One region of the Micromonospora sp. NBC_01796 genome, then DNA from elsewhere that is predicted to be linked to it. Evidence: predicted binding sites of a transcription regulator. Region 1 holds the regulator's gene; the other holds the start of a gene.

Region 1 (6,969 bases):
TCTCGATCGTCATCGCCGGACTGGCGGTCACCGCCACCGGCGCCGGGGTGGTGATCGAACCGCAACTCGCCCCGCTCGCCACGGCGTACGTGCTTATCACCGTGGTCAGCGGTCCGATGCTGGCCCGGCTGCCGGACATGCGCTGGTTCAAGGACTGGTTGCGACGCAAGGCTCAGGCGTCGGCACTCAAGCCGGCACCGGCAGTCGACTGAATCGCCCCGGTACGGGGGACTCTCCGTACTTTTGACGTAACGGCTTGATGAAATGGCACGTCAGGGTTCTTCCCCAGATCGGCGGCGGCACGCTACCGTGTCGCCGCAGCAGGTGGTGGTGTGCGCGGGACGCTGAGTGTCCCGCGCTCGCGAGAGCGGAAGGTCGGCCCGGTGAGCGTGCAGCAGACCGCGTTCCAAGGCTTCTCCAACCCGGTGGACCCGTCTCCCACCGAGTTGCGTGCCTGGGCTTACCAGCCCGATTCCGTGCCCCTGCAATCCATGCCACAGGACTGGGACCTGCTGGTCTCCGGTGACCGGCTGATCACCACCCTGTTCGACCTGGCGATGGACCGGTCCTGCCCGGCCCGCCGGTTCGCCCTGCACTGCCTCTACATCTACGCGGCCGACGGCATCCGGACGAAGTTCCGTGCCCACCCCAAACGGCGGCTGCGCAAGCTGGTCGAGCAGGCCGAGCAGGGCGGCGACGAGCAGATGCAGGTCTGGGCGCACAACAGTCGGGTGCTGCTGGCCAAGCCGGAGCTGTTCAACTACCACGACTGGTGCGAGGGCGGCCTGGTCCGCCAGAACCGCCGCCTCGCCTGAGCGAGCGACAGCCTCTGACAGTTGCGGCCCGGAGCGGCCGGCAGCCCCCGTTGATCCTGCCGGCCACCCCGGGTCGGACTCGGGCCCCGGTCAGACGCGGGCGCGGAACACGGCAACCGTCGCGCCGACGGCGATGCTGAGGACCGGCAGAATCGCCAGGACACCCAGGTCGACCAGCGCCCAACTCCCCGTCGACCAGGCTCCCATCGCCACCAGGTCGCTCGCGGCACTGCCGACGACGACGTAGAAGAAGGCGAGACCGAACGAGATCGTGACCCGCTCGTCCACGATGGACCAGAGGATCGCGGCTACCGCGAGCGCCTGCCAGACCGTACGGCCGGCGGTCTGGAACGTCGGTCCTGCGCGACCGTCCCGCACCCCTGGAGCGTGACCGACACCACCGGCACCAGCAGCAGGAGATGCAGCGACCCCAGTCCCAGCCCCAGCCCCAGCCCCAGCCCCAGCCCCAGCCCCGCGACGATCTTGCAGTTGTGGTGGTTTACGAATGCGGATGAAACGCGCGAATTGGGGCGCCACAACTGCAAGATCGTCGCGGAGGGTGGGGGTGGGGGCGGAGGGCGGGGGAAGGCGGTACGGGTCGGGACCCCCCGTGGATCCCGGCCCGTGCCGGCATCCTCAAGGTAGGGCAACGCCCCGCACTTCCGGGGGGAAATGCGGGGCGTGGTGGTATCCGAACGGCTCGAACGGGTCGGGTCAGCGGGGACGGGGGCGCCAGACGACCAGGGCGGTCGAGACCTGGTTGGTCGGTACGAGGTCGCGGCGCGGGAACGGGCCACTGGCCGCCGCGGCCTCCAGCTCGGCGACCCGCCGGTACGCGTGCTCCAGCTCGGCTTCCATCTGGGCCATCCGCTGCTGCAACTCGTCGACCAACTGCTCCAGGCCGATGATCCGCTTGATGCCGGCGAGGTTGACCCCGTCGTCCTGACTGAGTCGCTGCACCTCACGCAGCAGGGCGACGTCGCGCACGCTGTAGCGCCGCCCACCGCCGGCCGCCCGGCCGGGCTGGACCAGCCCCATCCGGTCGTACTGGCGCAGCGTCTGGGGGTGCATTCCCGCCATCCGCGCCGCCACCGAGATCATCAACACCTTGGCATCGGACGACGTCTCGACCGAGATGATGAATTCCTCAGTCATCGCCACTCACCTCCGCATCACGACCGCTAGTTAACTCGACGCACCCGGGCGTCGAGATGTTCCCGACCGGCCGGAGGAGTCTGCTTGGCGAACAATTCCAATGCTTCACGGGCCTCCGGCGAGACCTGCGCCGGCACCGTGACCTCGACCGTCACCAGCAGATCGCCGGCCTGGCCGTCGCGGCGGGCGACACCCTTGCCCCGGGCCCGCAGGGTCCGGCCGCTCGGTGTGCCCGGCGGCACCCGCAGGGTCACCGCACCGTCCATCGTGGGCAGCCGCAGGTCGGTGCCGAGCACCGCCTCGGCGATGGTGATCGGGACGGTCAGTGTGAGGTCGTCACCGCTGCGCCCGAACAGCTCGTCGTTGCGTACCTTGACCAGCACGTAGAGGTCACCGGCGGAGCCGCCGCGCTCGCCCGGCTCACCGCGCCCGGCAAGCCGGATCCGCTGGCCGTCGGCCACCCCACCCGGGAACCGTACGTTCAGGGTGCGGGTCTTGGTCACCCCGCCGGTGCCGAGGCACTCGGGGCACTTCTCCTCCACCACCGTGCCGACGCCCTGACACTCGCGGCACGGCTCGGAGAAGCTGAACGAGCCCTGGTTGCGGGTGACCACACCGGCACCGTGGCACTGCGGGCAGGCCCTCGGCTGGGTGCCGGGCTTGGCGCCGTCGCCGTGGCAGGTGTCGCAGACGCCCGGCGCGCGCAGGGTCAGGGGCAGGGTGACCCCGCGTACGGCGTCGTTGAAGTCGAGTACGACCTCGGCCTCGACGTCGCGCCCCCGAGCCGGGCCACGGGCCCGTGGCGGCGCACCGGCGGCACCGCCACCGGAGAAGATCGAGCTGAACAGGTCGGAGAACCCGGCACCGCCGAACCGACGGTCCCCGGCACCGCCGGCACCCGCCTGACCGGCGTTGCCGAACAGGTCCGACACGTCGAACGGGTAACCGCCGGCGCTCGGCTGGCCGCTGCGGGCGTTGCGTCGGAACGCACCCGAGCCGAACAGCGAGCGCATCTCGTCGTACTCCCGGCGTTTGCGCTCGTCGGAGAGGACGTCGTACGCCTCGGAGACGGTCTTGAACCGCTCCTCAGCCTGCGGGTCGCCCGGGTTGTGGTCCGGGTGCGACTCGCGGGCGAGCTTGCGGTACGCCTTCTTGATCTCATCGGAGGAGGCGGACTTACCCACACCCAGCGCGGCGTAGAAGTCCTTCTCCAGCCAGTCCTTGGAACTCATCTGTCGTCCACCCCCTTCCTCGCGTCGTGATCGGGGCGTACCGCGTCCGCCGCAGCGGCCCCCGGTACGCCCCGATCATGACAGTCGAATCCAACTACTCCGGATCGGCGACGGCGACCAGGGCGGGCCGCAGCAGCCGCTCGCCGAGCTGGTAACCGCGACGCATGACCTCGACGCAGGTGGGCTCGGTGACCTCGGCCGAGGTCTGGTGCGCCACCGCCTCGTGCCGGGTCGGGTCGAACGGGTCGCCCTTCTCCCCGAAGGGGGTCAGGCCGAACCTGGTCAGTGCCGTGTTGAGCTGCTCGGCCACGGTGCCGAACGGCCCGACCAGGTCGCCGTGCTCGCGTGCCCGGTCCAGGTCGTCCAGTACGGGCAGCAGCGCGGTCAGCACCTGTCCGGTGGTCTGCTCGGCTGCCACCCCCCGGTCCCGGTCCACCCGCTTGCGGTAGTTGGCGTACTCCGCCGACACCCGCTGGAGGTCCCGGGTCCGCTCGTCGAGCTCGCCGCGCAGTGCCTCCAACTCGGCACCGAGCGGGCCGGGTGCGCCGCTGACCGGCTTTGCCGGGGCGTCCACCACCGCGCCCTCCGGCCCGGTCGGCTGATCCAGCTTCGGCCCTCGGGCCTTACCGTCGGCGAGCTCGACCTCGACCTCGGCGTCCTCGACCAACTCGTCCAGGATCGGGGTGTCCGACTCGCCCACCAGTTCCTCGTCGTCGTCCGACTCGTCCGGCTGCCCTGGCTCGACCCCGTTCACCCGCGCCTCGACATCCGCCGGATCGGCGTCGTCGGTGGCCGGGTCGGACCCGTTGTCGTGCCGATCGATCTTCCGATTGTCCCGGATGACAACCCGCTCGCCAGCCTGCTCCTGCGCCGGGCCGGAGCCACCCGGCGTCGACCCGGTGGTCTCCGGGTCGGCGGCTTGTGGCTTCTCCGTCATGACTTCTCCTCGCTCCGCTCGTCCAGACCCCGGTCCACGGGACCGGGCTGGGCGATCACCCTGCGCTGTTCGGCCACGCGACTACCTCGCGCCGATGAGCGCCGAAGGCAGCGCCGGTCCCGACCGCACAGGGGCGGCCGGGCCGGCGTGGTGGCGACGGGTCACTTCTTGTCGTCCTCGTCGACGATCTCGGCGTCCACGACGTCGTCCGGACCGCCGGCCGGCTTGCCGGTCGGGCCGGCACCGGTCGCGCCGGCACCCGCACCCGCGGCACCGGGCTGCTCGCCCTGGTCCGCCTGCTGGGCGTAGAGCAGCGAGCCGGCCTGCTGGGAGACGGTGGCCAGCTTCTCGTGCGCCGACTTGATCGCCTCCAGGTCGGTGCCGCCGAGGGCGCTGCGCAGGTCACCGAGGGCCTCGTTGATCTGGTCGCGGGACTCGCCGGGGAGCTTGTCGCCGCTCTCGGCCAGGAACTTCTCGGTCTGCCACTGGAGCTGCTCGGCGACGTTGCGGGTCTCCGCCTCCTCGCGGCGGCGCTTGTCGTCGTCCGCGTGGTCCTGGGCGTCGCGCATCATCCGCTCGATGTCGTCCTTCGGCAGCGCCGAGCCGCCGGTGATCGTCATCGACTGCTCCTTGCCGGTGCCCAGGTCCTTCGCGTTGACGTGCACGATGCCGTTGGCGTCGATGTCGAAGGTGACCTCGACCTGCGGCACGCCGCGCGGCGCCGGCGGCAGCCCGGTCAGCTCGAAGGTGCCGAGCTTCTTGTTGTAGGAGGCGATCTCGCGCTCACCCTGGAAGACCTGGATCAGCACCGACGGCTGGTTGTCGTCCGCCGTGGTGAAGACCTCGGAGCGCTTCGTCGGAATGGTGGTGTTGCGCTCGATCAGCTTGGTGAAGATGCCGCCCTTGGTCTCGATGCCCAGGCTCAGCGGGGTCACGTCGAGCAGCAGGACGTCCTTGACCTCACCCTTGAGCACACCGGCCTGGAGCGCGGCACCGACCGCGACGACCTCGTCCGGGTTGACGCCCTTGTTCGGGTCCCGGCCGATGAGCTGCTTGACCAGCTCGGAGACGGCCGGCATCCGGGTGGAGCCGCCGACCAGGATCACGTGGTCGACGTCGGCGACCTTGACACCGGCGTCCTTGATCGCCTGCTCGAACGGGCCCTTGGTGCGGTCCAGCAGGTCCTGCGTCATGCGCTGGAACTCGGCCCGGGTCAGGGTGGCGTCGAGGTGCAGCGGGGCCGACGGGGCACCGTCGGTGGCCGCCGGACCGGCGGTGATGTACGGCAGGTTGATGCTCGTGGTGGTCGCCGCGGACAGCTCGATCTTGGCCTTCTCGGCCGCCTCGCGGAGCCGCTGCATCGCCATCTTGTCCTGGGACAGGTCGACGCCGTGCTGGCCACGGAAGGTCTTGACCAGGTGGTCGATGATCCGCTCGTCCCAGTCGTCGCCGCCCAGGTGGTTGTCACCGCTGGTCGACTTGACCTCGACCACGCCCTCGGCCAGCTCCAGCAGCGACACGTCGAAGGTGCCGCCACCGAGGTCGAAGACCAGTACGGTCTGCTCCTTGGAGCCCTTGTCCAGCCCGTAGGCCAACGCCGCCGCGGTCGGCTCGTTCACGATCCGCAGTACGTTGAAGCCGGCGATCTCACCGGCCTCCTTGGTGGCCTGCCGCTGGGCGTCGTTGAAGTACGCCGGAACGGTGATCACCGCGTCGGTGATCCGCTCGCCCAGGTACGCCTCGGCGTCCCGCTTGAGCTTCATCAGCGTGCGCGCCGAGATCTCCTGCGGGGTGTACTTCTTGCCGTCGATGTCTACCGACCAGTTGGTGCCGACCTCCCGCTTGACCGACCGGATGGTCCGGTCCGGGTTGGTCACCGCCTGGCGCTTGGCGACCTCACCGACGAGCACCTCGCCGTTCCGGGCGAACGCGACGATCGAAGGAGTCGTCCGCGAGCCCTCGGCGTTCGCGATGACGGTAGGCTCACCGCCTTCGAGAACGCTGACGCAGGAGTTCGTCGTGCCGAGGTCGATGCCGACCGCACGTGCCATCTTTGCTTCCTCGCTTCGTTACTAGGCAGGTGACGGGCACCGCCCGCAGCACACCCACCGCAAGTTGAGTGGACCGGACTCAATAGTGCCACGATGATCCCAGGCGTCAAGTTGGAGTTGAGTCACATCCACGCAACCTCGGCCGATCGGCCCGCTGAGCAGGGCCGAATGCCGGCCGTCACCACATCGGTACGGACGGACCGACATGGGTGCCTGTTGTCTGTCTTGCATGCATCAGGCAGGCTTTACCCGTGACGACGCACGGCGATCCCGCCAGCGGTCCCGGCGCGCCCGCCATCGTGGAGAAAACTCCCACAATTTCCGAATCTTCCTCTCAACCGTCTACTGACCGGGCACCCGAGGAGCAACCGATAGCCGGCACCGGCGACACCGGGCCCACGGGAGCCCGTACCGGGACGGCAGTGCCCGAAGGCACCCATCGTGCACCCGTTGTGCACGAGGTGACCTGGCGGGCAGCAGACGGTCCGGAGGTCGCACAGGACACCGAACCCGACCTGCGACCGGCGCTGGCGCAACTGCGTACGGCGATCACCGAGACGACGTACCCGCTGGTCCTGCCGTCGGCCGACGAGGCCCGGCAGGTCGGCTCGGCGGTGGCCGCGCAACTCGACGACTACCTGCTGCCGCGCCTCGCCCGGCTCGACGCACCGCTGCTCGTGGTGGTCGGGGGCTCCACCGGCGCCGGCAAGTCGACCCTGGTCAACAGTCTGGTCCAGGCCCGGGTCAGCGCCACCGGAGTGCTCCGGCCGACGACCAGG
Region 2 (6,969 bases), 3.8 Mb from region 1:
GGTGTTACGCCACCGCGAGCGCCGGACCGTCCAGCGTCTGCGCGTCTTCGACCTCCTCGGCCGGCCGCAGGGCCAGCGCGAGTACGTCCGCCACGTCGGCCAGGGTGTGCACGGTCAGCGCCTCGCGCACCTCGGTCGGCAGGTCGTCCAGGTCCGGCTCGTTGCGCGCCGGGATGATGACCTCGGTGAGGCCGGCCCGGTGTGCGGCGAGCAGCTTCTGCTTCACCCCACCGATCGGCAGCACCCGACCGGCCAGGGTGACCTCACCGGTCATCCCGAACTCCGGGTGTACCGGCCGACCGGAGGCCAGCGAGGCCAACGCGGTGACCATGGTGATGCCGGCACTGGGGCCGTCCTTGGGCACCGCACCCGCCGGTACGTGCAGGTGGATCCGGCGTCCGGCCAGCGCGTTCGGGTCGAGCCCGAACTTGCGGCCGTTCGAGCGCAGGTACGACAGGGCGATCTGCGCCGACTCCTTCATCACGTCGCCGAGTTGGCCGGTCAGGGTCAGCCCCGGCTCGCCCTCCATGCTGGTCGCCTCGATGAAGAGGACGTCACCACCGGCACCGGTCACCGCCAGACCCGTCGCCACGCCCGGTACGGCGGTGCGCTCGGCCGACTCCGGGGTGAACCGGGGTCGTCCCAGGTAGGTCTTGAGGTTGTCGGTGTCGACCCGTACCGGTTCGTCGGTCGTGGCCAGCGCGACCGCGACCTTGCGCAGGATCCGGGCCAGGGCCCGCTCCAGTTGCCGTACCCCCGCCTCGCGGGTGTACTCGGCCGCGACCTGGCCCAGGGCCTCGTCGCTGACGCTGAACTCCTCGGCGGTCAGGCCGGCCCGCTCGAGCTGCCGGGGCAGCAGGTGGTCACGGGCGATGGCGACCTTCTCCTCCTCGGTGTAGCCGTCGAGCGTGACCAGTTCCATCCGGTCCAGCAGCGGGCCGGGGATGGAGTCGACCACGTTGGCGGTGGCCAGGAAGAGCACGTCCGAGAGGTCGAGGTCGACCTCCAGGTAGTGGTCCCGGAAGGTGTGGTTCTGGGCCGGGTCGAGGACCTCGAGCAGGGCGGCGGCCGGGTCACCGGCGTAGCCCGCGGAGATCTTGTCGACCTCGTCCAGGAGCACGACCGGGTTCATCGAACCCGCCTCGCGCAGTGCCCGAACGATCCGGCCGGGCAGCGCACCGACGTAGGTGCGCCGGTGACCCCGGATCTCCGCCTCGTCACGGATTCCACCGAGCGAGACCCGGACGAACTTGCGGCCGAGCGCACGGGCGACGGACTCGCCGAGGCTGGTCTTGCCCACTCCGGGCGGACCGGCCAGGGCGAGCACCGCACCGGAGCCACGGCCACCGACCACCTGCAGGTTGCGGGCGGCCCGACGGTTGCGCACCGCCAGGTACTCCAGGATCCGGTCCTTCACGTCGCTCAGTCCGGCGTGGTCGGCGTCGAGCACCTCACGGGCCGCGGCCAGGTCGGTGTTGTCGTCGGTCCGGGTCGTCCAGGGCATTTCCAGTACGGTGTCCAGCCAGGTCCGGATCCAGCCGGCCTCCGGGGAGGCGTCACTGGCCCGTTCCAGCCGACCGACCTCGCGCATGGCCGCTTCGCGTACCTTGTCGGGCAGGTCGGCGGACTCGACCCGGGACCGGTAGTCGGCCGAGCCGTCCGGCTCGTCCTCGCCCAGTTCCTTGCGGATCGCGGCGAGCTGCTGGCGGAGCAGGAACTCGCGCTGGGACTTCTCCAGACCCTCCCGTACCTCCGAGTTGATCTGCTCGGTGACCTCCTGCTCCGCGACGTGGTCGCGGACCCAGCCGACGAGCAGTTCCAGTCGGGTGGTCACGTCGGGCGCGGAGAGCAGTTCGGTCTTCTGGGCCAGGGTGAGCCACGAGGCGTACCCGGAGGAGTCGGCGAGCTCGGACAGGTCGGTCATCCGCTCGAGGGCGTCGATGACCTGCCAGGCGCCGCGCTCCTGGAGCAGCGACGTGGTGAGGGCCTTGTACTCGCGGGCGAGTTCCTTGGCCTTGCCGGTCGGCGCGGGCTCGTCGAGCTCGGTCGCCTCGACCCAGAGCGCCGCTCCCGGTCCGGGCACGCCGGAGCCGATCCGGGCCCTGGACATGCCACGGACCACGGCAGCAGGCTCACCGCTGGGCAGCCGACCGACCTTCTCAATCAGGGCGATAACGCCCATGGAGCCATATTCCCCGTCCACCCGGGGCACCGCAAGAACTTTCTTGTCACCCGCCGCGCGAGCGGCGTCGACGGCAGCCTGGGTGCTCGGGTCGAGGGTCACCGGGATGACCATCCCGGGCAGCAGGACTGCGTCGGTCAGGGGCAGAACCGGAAGAGTTGCCATCGAACACCTGCCATCGTTTGAGTTGAGCCTGTACGACTCAAGTAACAAACCGTGCCCCGTGTTCCGCGTTGTGGCGCAGGCCACATCCGGGCCGGCGACGACCGGTCTGATCGTTCCCGGACGCCTCGACAGCCATCGGCCGGCTTCGCTGAGCGCACCTGTAACCTGCTCTGGTGAGCCAGCCGCCCCTCGACAACCAGCGGCAGGAACCCCGCGCGTTCGCGTACGGGCGAGGTAACCAGGCGGCGGGCCGCTACCGCTCGGCGGTCCCCCGCCCGGCGGACCCCTCGCCCACCGCCGCCGCACCTGTCCGGATCGGCGCCAACCGCCGACGCATCTGGCTCCTCGCGTTGCTGCTGGTCCTGACGTTGGGGGTGGGAGCGGCCACGTTGAGCGCCGTATTCGCCGGTCAGACCCCGACCGCGCTGGCACCGGACGGTGCCGCCAGGGCGCCGGTGCAGGTCGCGCCGCCGGCACCCCCCACACCCCGGACGACAACCCGACCGACCACCCCCGCACCGCCGACCCAGCCCCGGACCAAGACCGGAACCACCCGGAGCGCGACCGTGGCCACCACCTCGCCCATCGCTCAACCCGTCGTCGCACCGACCCCGGAGCCCGGCCAGGGCGGCGCCGTCGTCGTCTACCGGAACTGCAACCAGGCCCGCCGGGCGGGTGTCACGCCGCTGCACCGGGGCGATCCCGGCTACTCGGCCAAGCTGGACCGGGACGGCGACGGCATCGCCTGCGAGAAGAACAGGGACTGAGCCGGCCCGTACGGCATCGGCCCGGCCACCGGACGGTGCAACGCCGGTCGACGATCCGCTGCCCAGCGGCTCCGATCGGCTGTTTGTTGACCGCCCGTCCGACCGTCTCTAGGGTCCATAGAGGAATCCATCTTCACGATTCGCACGGGGTTGGCCGGAAGCTACGTGTTTTCGGCCGGATCGGGAGCACCAGATGCGTAGGAAACTTGCCGTTGTCCTGGCCGCCGCCATGTTGCTCACCGCCTGCGGCGGTGGTGGAGACGGCGAGAGCACCGACAGCGGGGCCGGGGACCAGGCCACGAAGATCACCGTCGGGGTGATTCCGATCCTGGACGTGGCACCGATCTACCTGGGCGTCCAAAAGGGATTCTTCGCCGACCGCAAGCTCGAGGTCAAGCTCGAACTGGCCCAGGGCGGTGCCGCCATCGTCCCGGCCGTACTCTCCGGCCAGTTCCAGTTCGGGTTCAGCAACAACACCTCGCTGCTGCTCGCACAGACCCGCGGGCTCCCCCTCAAGATCGTGGCACCGGGTCCCTCCTCCACCGGCACCCCGGGCAAGGACTTCGCCGGGGTGGTCGTGCCGGAGAGCAGCCCGATCAAGTCGAGCGCCGACCTGTCCGGCAAGTCCGTGGCCATCAACACCCTCAACAACATCAGCGACACCGTCGTACGCGAGGCGGTCCGCAAGGCCGGCGGCGACCCCAAGACGGTGAAGTTCGTCGAGCTGCCGTTCCCGGACATGCCGGCAGCGGTGGCAAACGGTCGGGTCGACGCCGCGTTCATCGTCGAGCCCTTCCTGACCATCGCCCGCAACCAGAAGGGCCGGGACATCTCCTCGGCCTACGCGGAGGCGACCCCGAACCTCTCGGTGGCCACGTACTTCACCTCGGAGGCTCTGCTCAAGTCCGACCCGGACCTGGTCCGGGCGTTCACCGACGCGATGGTGGAGTCGCAGGCGTACGCCTCGGCCCACCCGGACGAGACCCGTCAGGTCCTGTCCACGTACACCTCGATCGGGGCCGAGATCATCCCCACCCTGACGCTGCCCTCCTTCCCCGCGGAGATCAACCGGCAGTCCATCCAGGCGCTGGCCGACCTGGCCCTGCGCGACGGCCTGGTCACGAAGGCGCCGCAGGTGGACGCGCTCTTCCAGTAACCCGGAACGGAACCGTTCCCCGTCGCGCAGCCCGCGCGGCGGGGCGGTGGGAAGGAGACCGGAGATGGAGTTCGTCAGGAACCAGTGGTACGTCGCGGCCTACGGCAGCGAGATCGGGCGGGACCTGTTCTCCCGTACGGTCTGCGGAGAGTCGATCCTGTTCTGGCGTACCGAGGCCGGTGCGGTGGTCGCGATGACCGACCGGTGTGTGCACCGCCGCTTCCCGCTGTCCCAACCGCCGAGCCACCTGGTCGGTGACACCGTGGTCTGCGGTTACCACGGCTTCACGTACGGGGCGGACGGGATCTGTGTGGCGGTGCCGGGTCAGACCCGGGTGCCCCGGGCGGCGAGGCTGGGCTCGTACCCGGTCAAGGAGCAGGACTCCTTCGTCTGGGTGTGGATCGGCGAGCCGGCCGGTGCCGACGAGTCGACCATCCCCCGGGCACCCTGGCTGGACCTGGACGGTTACACAGCCGTGTACGGGATGGAGCCGCTGGCCGCGCGGTACGACCTGCTGGTGGACAACCTGCTCGACCTCTCGCACGAGACGTACCTGCACGGCGGCTACATCGGCACCCCGGAGGTCGCGAACACGCCGATCACCACGGAGGTCGACGAGGAGCGGGGCGTCATCTACGTCAGCCGGCACATGGACGACGCCGAGTGCCCGCCGTTCTACTCCCGCTCCACCGGGATCGAGGGCCGGATCGTCCGGTGGCAGGACATCGAGTACCACCCACCCTGCCTCTACCTGCTGCACAGCCGGATCGCCCCGGTCGGGGTCTATCCGGAGCCGGACGGCACCGACGAGCGCGCGTTCCACGTCGAGGTCGTCTACGCCATCACCCCGGAAACCGAGACCACTACGCACGACTTCTGGGCGGTGGCCCGCGACTTCGCCCTCGACGACCGGGAGGTCTCGGACTTCCTCGAGAACAGCAACCGGACCGTGGTGTTGCAGGACGTCACCGCGCTCAACCGGCTCGAACAGGTCATCGCCACCGAGCCCGAGGGCTTCCGGGAACTGAGCATAAACATCGATACCGGCGGGCTGGCCGCGCGCCGCATACTGAGGCGAATGGCGGCGGCGAGTGCACCCCAGGCGCAGGCAGCGGCGCGATGACCCCGGAGCCGACCAGGCTCACCGGTACCGGGATCTACCGCATCGTCTGGTTGCCCGGCTCCGACCGGCTGCGTGGCTACTGCTGGTGCGGGACGTCGCAGGAGGCCGAGGACCCGGTCGAACTCTGGGACTGGCTGCTGGGCCATCCCGAGCAGCACGGCAACGGCCCCGACCCGGACCGCCCGGTCCCACCCGTCGGTCGGCTCCCGGCCGGGATGCGGGCGTGAGGCACCAGGAGGAGCGGACATGGGCAGCACCGGCGCCGAGGAGGAGCTCGACCTGGTCGTCCGGCACCGGGAGCGGGCCGCCGAGGGAGTCGTACGGCTGACCCTCGCCGCGCCCGACGGTCGCGTGCTGCCCGACTGGAGCGCGGGCGCCCATATCGACGTGATCCTCGACGACGGGTCCACCCGCCAGTACTCGCTCTGCGGCGACGTCGACGAGGCACGGCAGTGGACGATCGCGGTCCTGCTGGAGCCGACGTCCCGGGGCGGATCCCGGTTCATGCACGACAACCTGGCGGCCGGCGACACCGTACGCGTGCAGGGCCCGCGCAACCACTTCGCGCTCGAACCGGCACCGCGTTACGTCTTCGTCGCCGGCGGCATCGGGATCACCCCGATCGTGCCGATGCTCGCCGCCGCCGAGTCCGCCGGTGTCCCCTGGCGGCTGGTGTACGGCGGCCGGACCCGCTCCTCGATGGCCTTCGTCCGCGAGTTGACCGAGCGGTACGGCGACCGGGTCGCGGTCCGGCCGCAGGACGAGACCGGCCTGCTCGACCTCGACCGGATCCTCGCCGACCCGGACCCGGCGACCCTGGTCTACTGCTGCGGGCCGGAACCCCTGCTGCTGGCGGTGGAGGCGACCTGCCGAGATCGGCGGCCGGGCACCCTGCGGGTGGAACGTTTCGCCCCGAAAGAGCAGGGAGCGCCGGTCCGGGCGGGTTCCTTCGAGGTCGAACTCGCACAGTCGGGCCTGGTGCTGACCGTTCCGCCCGACCGCTCGGTGCTGGAGACGATCGAGGACGCCGGGGTGGACGTGCTCTACTCCTGCACCGAGGGGACCTGCGGGACCTGTGAGACGAGCGTGCTCGCGGGGGAACCGGACCACCGGGACTCGCTGCTCACCGACGAGGAGCAGGCGGCCAACGACACGATGTACATCTGCGTCTCCCGGTCCCGGGGCCCGCGCCTCGTACTGGATCTCTGACCGGGAGCGGGCGAGTCACTCGTACGGGTGACGACGGTGATCCGGGAGGGTCACTGATTCCCCCTGGTCGGGGCGTCGCGGGGTGTTCTGATGGTGCTGGTGGTCGGACGCCGACCACCGGTTGCGGCACCAGCCACAGCACCTGCCCGACGAGGGGACGAGATGCGCAGACCCGTCCGAGCCGACGTGCGCCGGACCGGCGGCGGCGCGCGGGTGCGCCCACCGACCGGCACCGGCTGACCGGGGCCTCCGGGTGGACCAGCTCACCGACATCCTGTCCGACCTGTCCGGCTGGCCGCTACTGGTGCTGGTCGGGCTGCTCGCCTTCGGCGAGTGCGCCGCCTTCATCGGGTTGATCCTCCCCGGC

The links. The regulator HspR, encoded in region 1, represses chaperone genes until heat shock. The targets are predictions, from matches to a motif close to TTGAGTNNNNNNNACTCAA.
Region 2: a site for HspR is predicted at 2,370-2,388, ahead of lon (endopeptidase La). Genes of this name have one in related genera too.

The regions. Positions count from the first base shown of each region.
Region 1 is NZ_CP109078.1:3,129,876-3,136,844, reverse strand. Features, by position in the region: gene OIE47_RS14475 (cation:proton antiporter) at 1-212, shown strand, start outside; gene OIE47_RS14470 (hypothetical protein) at 384-815, shown strand; gene OIE47_RS14465 (hypothetical protein) at 906-1,193, opposite strand; gene OIE47_RS14460 (heat shock protein transcriptional repressor HspR) at 1,530-1,970, opposite strand; gene dnaJ (molecular chaperone DnaJ) at 1,997-3,202, opposite strand; gene grpE (nucleotide exchange factor GrpE) at 3,297-4,139, opposite strand; gene dnaK (molecular chaperone DnaK) at 4,301-6,190, opposite strand; gene OIE47_RS14440 (ABC transporter) at 6,442-6,969, shown strand, end outside.
Region 2 is NZ_CP109078.1:7,938,556-7,945,524, forward strand. Features, by position in the region: gene lon (endopeptidase La) at 5-2,347, opposite strand; gene OIE47_RS35275 (excalibur calcium-binding domain-containing protein) at 2,521-3,114, shown strand; gene OIE47_RS35280 (ABC transporter substrate-binding protein) at 3,308-4,270, shown strand; gene OIE47_RS35285 (aromatic ring-hydroxylating dioxygenase subunit alpha) at 4,335-5,393, shown strand; gene OIE47_RS35290 (hypothetical protein) at 5,390-5,620, shown strand; gene OIE47_RS35295 (PDR/VanB family oxidoreductase) at 5,640-6,602, shown strand; gene OIE47_RS35300 (DedA family protein) at 6,856-6,969, shown strand, end outside.